DNA from 2 places in the Halomonas sp. MCCC 1A11062 genome. Region 1 is predicted to be linked to the other one. Evidence: predicted binding sites of a transcription regulator. Region 1 holds the regulator's gene; the other holds the start of a gene.
What was found. Region 1 encodes FliA, which starts transcription of late flagellar genes. Its sites were predicted from a motif close to CTAAAGTTNNNNNNNNNNCNGCCGATA; they were not measured.

Region 1 (6,156 bases):
GAGCGTCACAGCTTGGCGGCGCTGGAGTCGATGGCCGAGGCCACCGGCCAGGCTAGCTGCCGCTTCCGCGGCGCTTCGGCACGCCTCATGCTTGCGACGCTGCCGGTAGAGGTGAGCTTCAAGGGCAGCCGCCGTGAACGGTCGGGCTTCGACGCGCAGGCCTGGTTTGGTGAGGTTCGCGATGCAGAGAGCGGCAAGGCCCTGGCCAGACGCTATTGGATCGTTCCCGCCGCGCTGAGCCACGATCCTCAGCCGCTGCTGCTCGCGCTGCTGCAAGCCGATGTGCTGCCGCAACTCGCTCGCCGCGCCTGGCAGCGCCTCGAGCAGGCTGAAGCTGGCGATCTGCGTGCCGATGTCCGCTTGCTCATGGCCAGCGGACTGGCCTCGGTGGCAGCCCACCTCGACCTTGCCGAAGACGAGGCCGCCATGGATCTCAGAGCCGAGCTGTTGAGCCTCGGCGGTGGGCGTCGCCGACGCCGAGACGTGGCGCTGCTCGAGTCTCTACTACAACTTTTCCTGGTGCGCGATGCCATTCGCCACCTTGGCCTCGGTGAACGGGAGACAGGCTAGATGGGATGGGACCAGGCCGCGGGGCTGCGCCAATGGGCAAACGATACGGCGAAGGACGAGTGCCCGACACACGTGGCCGAGATGCTGGTCGAGCTGGCCACGGGAAACAAGACGGAGAATGTCCGACCCAAGCAGGCCTGCGCTCAGCCTGCCGGCACCAAGGCGGCGGTGGAACGACCGAGGCCGCCGCGCAGTGAGGGGGAGCGGACGCTGATGGTGCTGGGCCTGCCGGGCACTGCCGAGCGACACACTGCACGAGTCACCGAGCTGCTTGAAAGCTGGGCGCAGGAAGGGCGGCGCTGGGTAGGCGATCCCGGCAGCTGGCGTATCGTGGCGCTACCGATCTCCAGCCCGCATCTGTCGCTGCTGGCAGCGCAGCAGTCGCAGTGGGCGCTGTGGATAGACGACGATCTGGAGGCGTTCCGCCGCGGTTATCGCATGCTCAAGCAGATCGCCGAGCAGGGTGGCCCGCGTCGCTTGATTGCCGTGCACCCGTCGGGCGTGGGGCGCCAGGGCCTGTTGAGCAATCTCCAGTACGTTGCGGAAGCGTATTTCGATATGGAACTGTTGGTATTGGCGCGATGAAACCGACCAGGTTGGGGCAACTCTGTTTGCTGACCCTTGGCGGACTGTGGGCGGGCCTGGCTCAGGCGGCCGGCAGTTGGGTAGCCACGGCGCCTGCCGTGCAGGTCGTCATGGCCGAGCGACCCGCCATGTCCGCTGCCTTGTTGCCGCCATCTCCCGAACTGGCACACGGGCAGGTGATGGGCCGCGTGGTCTGGCAGTTTCAGCCGCCAGCCGGCAGGGAGGTGAACGCCTGGCTCTGCCACCCGGGGGACTGCATTCGCCTACCTGGGCCGCGAGGGCAGACCGAGGCACTGGCCGGTGTGCCGGCGGATACGCCACTGAACTTTCAGTTTTCCCTACAGGAGCGTGGGCAGCGTGCCGCAACCCTGCAGGGGCTGCAAGTGATCGTGAATCACGACGACCTGCAGTGATTCTGACCCGTCGAGCGCCGATCGGCATCGCTCGAGGGAACCGTCAGCCGCGAGAGCAAGAGCATGTACACAGCACGAGGCAAGATCGAACAGGCAGACCTGCTGGAGGAGTACCTGCCGCTGGTGAGGCGCCAGGCGCTGTCGATGCAGGTTCGACTGCCGGCAAGTATCGAGCTCGATGATCTGATCCAGGCCGGCACCGTGGGGTTGCTCGAGGCGATGGGTCGCTTCGATGCCACTCAGGGGGCGAGTTTCGCTACCTTTGCCAGCCAGCGTATCCGTGGCGCCATGCTGGACGAGCTGCGCAGCCGCGACTGGCTGCCTCGCAGCGTGAGGCGTAATGCCCGGGCGGTCGATGAGGCCGTGCGCAGTCTGGAACAGAAGCTCGGCCGGGCGGCAGACGAGCTTGAAATAGCCGCCGAGCTCGACATGGAGCTCGAGGAGTATCGCCAGCTACTCAGTGATACCAACAGCGGCCATCTGCTGCCCTTCGAGGTGCTCGTCTCGGAAGGCGCCGAACCCGGCATCGAGGACGCTTCGCTCGATACGCCTTATCACATGCTCATCGACGAGGAGCGGCGTCGACAACTGGTCGATGGCATCGAGGCACTGCCCGAGCGTGAAAAGCTGCTGATGGCACTCTATTACCAGGAAGAGCTCAACCTGAAGGAGATCGGCGCTGTGCTCGGTGTCACCGAGTCGCGAGTGTGCCAGCTGCACAGCCAGGCGGTAAGCCGGTTGCGGGCACGCTTGGCGGACAGCGACGCCTAGGTTTTTCCAAAGGTTTTCCCAAAGCCAACGGCGCAGGAAGGCATCTCTCGCAAGCCTAGAGGTTGTCCATCAGCGCCTTGGTGCTGGTCAGGGCATTCATGTAGCACCCGTGCAGCCGGTCGGCGGGCACTTCTTCGAGGGCTTCCTCGACCTGGCGTTCGTGGTTCTCGCACAGCACCAGCACGGCGCCGAGAGGTCCGCTGCGATACTTCAATGCATTGATGATCGATTCACCCAGGGGCAGGTGGTCGAGCAAGGTATTGCGATCCTCTTCGAGCAGGGCATCCATCATCGAGAACAGTCCGGTGGTGAAGGCATCCTCGGGATCGAGAGCGGGGAAGGGGGCCGCCAGATAGCGGCACATGAAGGCGCGGATCAGCGCCATGCGCAGCACGATGCGGGACGAGGGCTGCAGGCTTGCCAGGGTCAGGGTCAGAATCAGCCGGCGCAGTTCGATCAACCCCAGGATCTGTACCGCGCGATGCAGATCGACCGCCTTGCCGCCACGGTTGAAATAGGAGGAGTTGGCGCGGCGCAGAATCGCCACATGCAGATGGGGCACCTGCACCACCAGCTCGTGCAGCCGGTTGAGGTCACTGCTGTCTTCCTCGTAGAGCGCGCGAATCAGGCGAATCTGGGCGGCACGGTTGCCGTGGCGTCCTCGGGACGGCGAGGCAATGAAGCTGGGGCGTGCCAGATAGTCGCCGTCGTAGTAATCGCAGCCCATCATCTGGTACCGCTCCAGGGCTGCGCGGCTGTCGAGATTTTCGACCAGCAGCTTGATATTGCGAGCCGGGAGCTTTTCCAGCGTCTTTTCATCCAGTTCGTTGGGTGAGGTCAGCTGTATGATGTCACAGTGGCCGAGCAGCGCCTCGGGATCCTGCTTGAACAATCGAGAAGGCACGATGACCCGGTAGCCTCGCTCGCGAATGTCGTCCAGACGCCCGAGCAGCTCGTTATCCAGCGTACGGGCCTCGGCAACGCCAAGCGCCAGCCGCGGTGCCGGGGTGGGCAGCAGTTCGGGGCGATCGAGCCATTCCAGGGGTAGGTCGACGAACAGCGTCCTGTCGCCCAACAGTCCGGCATCGCCAAGCTCGTAGACGGCGCTGGCCAGAGCCCGGGCGGTAGCGGACATGAGATCCTCGACCTCATCCTCGGCGTCGCTGCGCCGGGTGTAGACGAGACGATCCGCCACGTGATGGTGGCTGGCATCGTGAACCGGATGGAGAGCGATGGTGAAAGGCTCTGGACCCCTTTGCTCGGGCATGTGGCTTGGCTCCCTGCTGAGTGCTGCAACACCCAGGTATGTTCTCATGTTTCCAGATATGACGGCGGCTCCGGACCTGCTTTTCCTACGCTTGCTGCTTCTACAATGCCTGGCGCAGCGCCGCGAGGCCCGGTTCGAGATCCGGTGCGAGGCTCTCGAGGGCGGGGCGTGCATGAAAGAAGCCCTGCTGCTTCGGAATGCCGTGACGCCCCAGCCACAGTGCCTCGTCGCGGGTCTCCACGCCCTCGGCAATCAGGTCGATACCGAGCTCCCCGGCGAGGCTGACGAGGGCTCTGAGAATCGCCTGTCGGCGAACGTCGTCATCGCAACCCATCACCAGGGCGCGGTCTATCTTGAGCCGGTCCGGGTGCAGTATCGTCAACAGATCGAGATTGGCGAAGCCGTTGCCGAAGTCGTCCAGGGCAGTGGTGAATCCCATGCTGCGATAGGCTTCGATGATGTTGCGCAAGTGCTCCTGGTCCTGCACCTTTTCGCTTTCGGTAACCTCGAACACCAACCGCTCCGTCGGCCACCCTACCTGCTGGGAAATGGCCAGCGTCGCCTGAATGCACGCCTGGGGTTCGTAAACGGCATTGGGCAGAAAATTGATCGACAAGCTCTCGCGCATGCCGAGCCGGCTGGCAAGCTCGATGGCGCGGATGCGGCAGGCCTGATCGAAGCGGTAGAGCAGGCGGGGCGTCACCTTGGCCAGGATGCTGCCTGCAGATTCGCCGGCGGGCCCTCTCACCAAAGCCTCGTAGGTAATGATCCTGGCCGAGCCCAGATCGACGATCGGCTGGAAGGCCATGGTGAAGTCGAAAGGAAGTTCGCCTTCGCAGCGTTCGCAGTGTCCCTCCTTCTCGGCGCATCGATTCATGGCAACTCCTTCCCGGGCCTGTTCGGTATCGTCTGCGTGTTTGAGCAGTGCAGTGCACTCACCGTCTCGTCTAACCGTCAACGGTCAAGCCCACTTGTTCATCCTATCGGCGGTGCTGGTAAAAACTTTAGTCGCTCAGTGAAAATTGATCTGTATCAATTGTTCATGGGCAATCTCGGTATCGAATTAAAGCGCTCGCTATCGCTGCCGATAATTTTCGTTAGACTCGATGCCCGCGCATCTCAGGAGCCTGAATGAATCCCTCGACTATCATCGGCATGTTTGCCAGCGTCGTGCTGCTCGTCAGCGTCTTGTTCTTCACTGCCGAATCGCCCCAGAGCTTTCTCAATCTGCCGGGGCTGGCCATCGTGCTGGCGGGCACCATGGCGGCTACCTTCATCAGCTATCCGCTCAAGGAAGTCGTCAGGGTGGTGCGCCTGGTGGGGCTGGTGTTTCGGCGCGAGAATACCTACATAAGGGACGACATCAAGGAGCTGGTAGACATCTCGCGACTGTGGTTCAAGGGCGACGTCAGGGCCGTCGAGGCGGCACTGGAGAAGGCGCGCAACCCCTTCCTGCGTACCGGCATTCACTTGGTCATTGCCAACACCAAGGAAGAAGAGATCTTCGATCTGCTGCGCTGGCGCATTGCCCGCCTCAAGGCCCGCGAGCACGCCGAGGCGCAGATATTTCGCACCATGGCAACCTATGCGCCGGCATTCGGCATGATCGGCACCCTGGTTGGGTTGGTCAACATGCTCGAGGTGATGGAGTCCGGCGACCTGCACGTGATCGGGCCGCGTATGGCCGTGGCCTTGCTGACGACCTTCTACGGCATCCTGCTGGCCAACCTGGTGTTCAAGCCGATCGCCGTGAAGCTGGAGCGCCGCACCGAAGAGCGCCTGATCGCCATGAACATGGTACTCGAGGGCATTTCGCTCATCACCAAGCGGCGTCTGCCGTCGTTCATCGAGGAGACCCTCAACTCCTTTGTGGCCAACTATCACGACGAGATCCGCGATCCCAGCGTGGCCAAGCGCGACGTTATCGACGATCAGGTGCAGAATGCTCGATCGTAGCACCCGCAACGTGCTGCATCCCCCGCCCACCGGCGAAGGGGATGAAGAGAGCTGGCTGGTCAGCTACCTGGACGTATTGACGCTGCTGATCACTCTGTTCGTGCTGCTGCTCTCGCTGGCCGGGAACGGCCTGGCCGTGCAGGGCAGTCGTCATGGCGGCGAGGTGGCCACGGCGATCACGCCCCAGGCCGAGGCGGCGGCACGCATGGTGGCGGGAGCGGGGCTCAAGCCGCAGCATGAGGGGTTGCAGCCACGCTTGCCGAGCCTGAACATCGAAGGCGTCAGCGTCGCCGAAGGGCAGCGCGGCATTACCCTGCGTATCGATGACAACCTGCTGTTCAGCAGCGGCCAGGCCACCCTGACGGCACAGGGGCGCGAGGTCCTCAGCGGCTTGCGCGAAACGCTGGAAAGATTCGACGGGGACATCTCGGTCGAGGGACATACCGACGACATTCCCATCGCCACCGCCCAGTTTCCCTCCAACTGGGAGCTCTCTTCAGCACGTGCGATCGCCGTGCTGCGCTATCTCTCCGAGCTCGGGGTGCCCACCCAGCGGCTGAGAGCGGTGGGCTATGCCGACACACGCCCCATGGA
Region 2 (6,156 bases), on a different contig from region 1:
CAGCCCGGTAGCCCTCCTCGCGGGCCTCCTGCATGACTTTCTCGCGCAGCGCCTTCAGCTCTGCCTGGCGTTGAAAGGCTTCTCGACGCCGGGCTTCCACGGCCGGGTCAAGTGCCTGCCGGGCGTCTTCTTCGGGCCGCTCGGCATGCAGTTCGTCCATCTGCCAGCGCCGCCAGGGGGCGTGGCGTTCCGAGCCGGTCGCCCGCTCAGACATAGGTGTCGTCTCCACCGCTCAGCACTATCTCGCCGGAGTCGGCCAGGCGGCGTACCACCTGGAGAACGGCCTTCTGCTCGGCTTCCACCTGCGAGACGCGAATCGGCCCACGGGCCTCCATGTCCTCGCGCATGAGATCGGCGGCACGGCGCGACATGTTGCGCAGAAACTTCTCCATGAGCCCTTCGGGAGCGCCCTTGAGTGCCACCACCAGCGAGTTGGTGTCGATCTCCTTGAGTACCAACTGGATGCTGCGGTCGTCGAGATCCATGAGATTCTCGAACAGGAACATCTCGTCGATGATCTTCTGTGCCAGATCCTCGCTGTGGGCGCGCACCGTCTCGATGGCGGTTTCCTCCAGGGCGGAGTTCATCAGGTTGAGGATCTCCGCCGCCGTTCTCACGCCGCCCATCTTGCTGCGCTTGAGGTTCTGTCCGTCGAGCATGCCCGAGAGCACCTCGGTGAGCTCCTGCAGGGCGGCCGGCTGCACGCCGCTGAACGTGGCGATACGCAGCACCACGTCGTTGCGCAGCTTGTCGTCGAACAGCTCGAGGATATCGGCGGCCTGGTGGCGCTCCAGGTGTACCAGGATGGTGGCGATGATCTGCGGATGCTCGTCGCGGATCAGCTCGGCCACCATCGAGGCTTCCATCAGGTTCAGCGAATCGATGCCGCTGCTGGAGCCGGAGGACTCCAGGATGTCCTCAATGATGCTGGTGGCGCGCTCGCTGCCCAGCGCCTTGGTCAGCACCGAGCGAATGTGATCGCTGGAGTTGAGGTTCAGGGCAATGAACTCTTCAGTCTCGCGGTGGAACTCCAGCATCACCTGCTGCATGTCTTCATGGGAGACCTGGCCCATATCGGCCATTTCCATGCTCAACTGCTGAATTTCCTTGGGTGAGAGGAACTTGAACACCTCGGCTGCGCTGTCCTCGTCGAGGGCCAGCATCAGGATGGCGCTGCGGCGAACGCCGTTCATCGCTTTGGCACTACTCATGCTTGCTCATCCAGCTGCGTACGATCATGGCGATCATGCGGGGATCTTCCTGGGCGAGCTCACGCAGCTCGGCCAGATGGTCTTCGTAGGCCGACGAGCGGCGCTTGCGCTTGGGCTTCTGGTACGGCCGCAGCTCGTCATCGTCTCCGGCCGCCTGCAGTTCGCCCTCGGTCGGTTCACCATCGTCACCCACGCGTACCTGAAGGCCGGTGCCCGGAGCGCTGGCGAGCAGGGGCTGCTCGGTATGGCGCTTGATCAGCGGACGCAGGACCAGCAGGTAACCGAGAAGTATGCCCAGCGCCACCAGCAGATAGCGTCCAATGGTCAGAGCCAGCGAATGAACCTCGGGCGATTGCCACCACTCGAACTCTTCGGCTTCCGTCGCGTCGCGGCTGAACGGGCTGTTGACCACTTCGATTTCGTCGCCACGTGCCGGGGAGAAGCCGATGGCCTGACGCACCAGACGCTCGATCTGGGCGATCTGGGCCTCGCTCAGCGGCACGCGCTGCCATTCTCCGTCTTCGTTGCGCTCTTCGCGATAGTCCACCACCACGGCGGCGGTGAGACGGGTCACCTCACCCTGACGGTGCTGAATGTGCTGGATGTTGCGATCGACCTCGTAGTTGACCACGTCGTCCTGGCGTAGGTTGTTCAGTGCCTGCAGGCTTTGCTGGGCCTCTTCGGTGAGCTCACCGTCTTCATCGGTGGGCAGCTCGATGGGCGAGGGGGCCACGCCCGGCGGCGTGTTGCTCAGAGCGCCGGGGATGCCCAGCGCCAGGTCGTCGCCACCGTTGTAGGAAAGGCTCGACTGACGGCTGCGTATCGCGGCTTCGTTGGGCGGCTGGTTAGGGCCGAAGCGCTCGGATGTCTCTTCACGGCGGGAGAAATCGATCTGGGCGGCCACCTGGGCGCTGAGGTTCTCACGACCGAGAATCGGGGCCAGAATATTTTCGATGCGCTGCTGGAAGGAGCGTTCCACCTCGGCAATGTAGTCGAGCTGGGTGGCATCGAGACCGCGACCCTGCGTGCTGGTCTGAGAAAGCAGGCGGCCACTCTGGTCGACCACGGTGACGTTTTCCGCAGCCAGGTCGGGGACGCTGCTGGATACCATGTGAACGATGGCGCTGACCTGACCGTCGCCCATCACCCGGCCCGGCTCCAGGGTAACGATGATGGATGCCTTGGCGGGTTCACGGTCGCGCACGAAGACCGAAGAGCGGGCCATGGCCAGGTGGACGCGGGCGCGTGATACCGGCCCCAGGGATTCGATGGAGCGCGACAGCTCGCCCTCCAGGCCGCGCTGGAAATTGACCTGCTCGGTGAACTGGCTGACGCCGAAGGCCTGGTTATCCATCAATTCGAAGCCGACATTGCCGCCGCGGGGCAGGCCCTGTTCGGCCAGCTGCAGACGCAGGCTGTGTACGGCATCGCCGGGTACCAACAGTGCCGTGCCGCCTTCGCTGAAGCGGAACGGCACGCCGCGGCTTTCCAGCTCGCTGATGATGCGTCCGCCATCGGCCTCGGTAAGATTGCTGTAAAGGACGCGATACTCTGGCGTACGTGCCCACATGAGCAGCGCGACCACGATGGCGATCATCGCGGCGCCACCGATCAGAATGGCGAGCGTGGGATTGCCGCGCAGCTGTTGCTGGAGACGTTCGACCACTGCGGCGGAGCCGCTGGCTGAAGAGTCCTGACGCTCCTGCGTCGTGGCGCCGTTGCTCATGCTTGCCCCCGCATGGGCACACGTTTGGCGATTGCATTAGGCGCGCACTGGGCTGCGTGAAGTGTGTTGCTGGAAGATGGCATCGACTGCATCCGTTCACCGCGTTCTGGCTGCCCGCAGGGGGCGCAACTGTGATGAACGCTATTATGCGAGCCGCCATCTACTCCAAAGGCAGGAAAAGCCCCTTTTTTACCTTCCATTTGGTCGTTTGGTAGGCGCCGCAACCTGATAGGCTTGCTCTACATTCCAGTGGGCCCGCAATGGCCCCGCTAATCAATACAAGACGAGGGGTGCCGAACATGAGTTCACCTGCCATCCAGTCGGCATTGGCACAGATGCAGACTCTGGCGGCTCAGGCCAGTGGGCCGTCGGCCAAGGGGCAACTGGTATCCACGCAGGTGGGGCAGGGCGGTTTCGCCGGCGAACTTCAGGCTTCGATTCAGCGTATCAATCGCCTGCAACAGGCTTCTGCCGCAAAGTCCATGGCATTCCAGGCCGGCGATCCTAATGTCGAACTCAATGACGTCATGGTCGACATGCAGAAGGCCAGCGTGGCCTTCCAGATGGGCCTGCAGGTTCGTAACCGTCTGGTTTCCGCCTACCGTGACGTCATGAACATGCAGGTGTAACCGATCAGGCTTGCAGACTGATCAGACTACCCTTCAGTTCGTCCAGGCGCTCGGCAATGGCGAGCACCTCTTCCGCCGGGATCTGGCGCAGCACATCTCCTGACTCGCGGTCCACGATGCGCGTGATGACGCGTGTCGTGTCGTTGAGCTCGAATTCCACACCATACTGACGCAGTACTTCGTTGATGCGCTGAATCGGCTCCACCAGGTCGGCTTGGCTGGGCGACATCCCATGGCTCTCGGCCTGGGCCAGCATGGAGCCGGCGCTGGGCAAGGAGGCCAGAACGCTCTCCTTGCGCTGACGTGGCGTCAGGTCGTGCAGCGCTGACGTGTTCAAAGCGTTGGTGGCGTCGGTCAGTGGCGAAGACATTGACTGTTTTCCTTTTGTATATGTCCTGCTGATGCTGGTACCCAGCATCTCCCCCAAGGCCGTTCACAGACAGCCTCTCCCACAGGCTATATCGGCCGATGAAAAGCCGCCTTTAGGGAATCTTGTCACTTTTTTCATGGTGGCGTGTTGTCGCAGCGTTGGCAGTTCTTTGCATTCGTTGATGCAAAGTTAAGCTAAGCGGATAAAATGCTGTAACAGTTGGCTACATTGGAAGCGCTGAACAAATCGACGAGCGAGATGAAGCGCAAGGCGCACGGAGCACAAGAACCGGAGCATATGGGGTATATGTGAGGATTCTGAGCACCGCGCAACGCAGTGATTCGCTCGCGCAGGCATTTGTGCGGTGTTTCCTTAAGACTGCGCCACTTCAGAGTATGCAGGTGACAGGCGGATGCTCTTGGGTTCGGGGCATTGTAGCCAAGCATCGAGCAGCAGCCAGCAGTGAGGCGACATGAGCCAAGAGCTACCCATCGAACGCATCATGCAGACCGGGGTTCTCACCTGCGAGCCCGAGACACCGCTGTGGATGGCGGCCGAGCGGATGGCGGCTCGCCAATGTAGCTCCATCATCGTGACAAAGGCCGGACAGCCGCTGGGCATCTGGACCGAGCACGATGCGCTGGCCGTCAATTTCGCCGATCCCGAAGCCGTACGTCAGCCGGTTTCGGAAGTCATGAGCCGGCCGGTAGCGAGCCTGCACCACTCTACGCTGCTGAGCGAGGCGGCGCTGCGCTTCAACGCCGAGCGGCGACGCCACTTCCTGGTTATCGATGATGCCGGAGCGCCGGTCGGCATCCTGTCGCAGACGGATGTCGCCCTGAACCAGGGGCTCGAGCCTTACCTGCGCCTGCGCGAGGTGCAGGCGGCGATGCGTCAGCGTGCCCTGGTGCTCGACGGCACGCAGCTATTGTCCCAGGCGGCCCGTTCGATGCGGCTTTCCGAATGCGATGCCGTGGTCGTCAAATGTGGAAACGGCGAGCTGGGCATCCTCACCGAACGCGATCTGGTGCGGTTCGTGGCGCGTCACCCGGGCAATACGCCTATCGATGGGTTGGCCAGCCGACCGCTGTTGACGGTTTATCAGGACGATACCCTGATTGCCGCCCGCGACCTGTTGATGAACCACAGGGTGCGCCATCTCGCGGTGCTCGACGATAGCGACGAGGTGGTTGGGCTGCTGGGCTTTCGCGATATGCTGGCCAGTGCCGAGTACCTTTATATGCAGGATCTGCGTGAGGCGCTGGAGCAGCGTGATCAGGCGCTGGCCAAGTCGCGGGAGAATCTGCAGCTGGCCGAGCGGGTCATCGACTCCTCGCTAGAGGGTATCATCATCACCGATCCCAGCAACCGGATCGAATTCGTCAATCGTGCCTTTACCCACATGACCGGGTATACCGCCGAAGAGGCGATTGGCAGAACCCCGGAGATACTCTCTTCGGGCCGTCACGACGCCGCCTTCTACGGCCAGATGTGGGATGCATTGAAGCGCAGCGGCTACTGGCGGGGTGAGATCTGGAATCGGCGCAAGAGCGGCGAGCTCTACCTCGAAATGCTGACCATCACAGCGATCACCGACGACAGCGGCGCAGTGACCCACTATGCAGCGCTGTTCAGCGATATCACTCATATGCGCGAGAACGAAGAGCGCATCCGCAAGCTGGCTTATTATGATGCCCTCACCGGCCTGCCCAACCGTCGCCTATTGGAAGATCGCCTGGAGCTGGCGATAAGGCATGCCCACCGCAACCAGACCCGCCTGGCGGTGATTTTCGTCGACCTCGACCACTTCAAGGAGGTCAACGATGCGCTCGGTCACGCCTTCGGTGATGAACTGCTGGTGATGATGTCCGAACGGCTGCAGCTGCGCCTGCGTGAAGACGACACCCTGGCTCGCCTGGGCGGCGACGAGTTCCTGGTCCTGCTCCCCGATCTCGAAGAGGTCGACGAGGTGACTCGTATCGCTCGTCGCCTGGTGGAAGCCGTTGGCGAGCCCTGCGTGATCGAGGGTCAGGAGTTTCGCATCGGCTGCAGCCTGGGCATCAGCCTCTACCCCGACGATGCGACCACCGCGGAAGCCCTGGTGCACAATGCCGACGTGGCGATGTACCGGGCCAAGGAGGAGGGTCGCAACGGCTATCGCCTTTATCGCAATGAGATGAACCTGCAGGACGACCGTCAGCGGGCGCTCGAGAAGGCCTT

Region 2: the regulator FliA is predicted to act here: its motif matches at 4,026-4,052, upstream of HOP58_RS06710 (flagellar protein FlaG).

Annotation. Positions count from the first base shown of each region.
Region 1 covers NZ_JABFTW010000028.1:9,953-16,108, reverse strand. The annotation lists gene flhF (flagellar biosynthesis protein FlhF) at 1-570, shown strand, start outside; gene HOP58_RS20205 (hypothetical protein) at 571-1,155, shown strand; gene HOP58_RS20200 (flagellar protein FlhE) at 1,152-1,568, shown strand; gene HOP58_RS20195 (RNA polymerase sigma factor FliA) at 1,632-2,339, shown strand; gene HOP58_RS20190 (HDOD domain-containing protein) at 2,395-3,606, opposite strand; gene HOP58_RS20185 (EAL domain-containing protein) at 3,707-4,483, opposite strand; gene HOP58_RS20180 (MotA/TolQ/ExbB proton channel family protein) at 4,738-5,562, shown strand; gene HOP58_RS20175 (OmpA family protein) at 5,549-6,156, shown strand, end outside.
Region 2 covers NZ_JABFTW010000004.1:265,067-271,222, forward strand. The annotation lists gene HOP58_RS06690 (flagellar assembly protein FliH) at 1-214, opposite strand, end outside; gene fliG (flagellar motor switch protein FliG) at 207-1,211, opposite strand; gene fliF (flagellar basal-body MS-ring/collar protein FliF) at 1,204-2,937, opposite strand; gene fliE (flagellar hook-basal body complex protein FliE) at 3,237-3,566, shown strand; gene HOP58_RS06710 (flagellar protein FlaG) at 3,571-3,936, opposite strand; gene HOP58_RS06715 (EAL domain-containing protein) at 4,409-6,156, shown strand, end outside.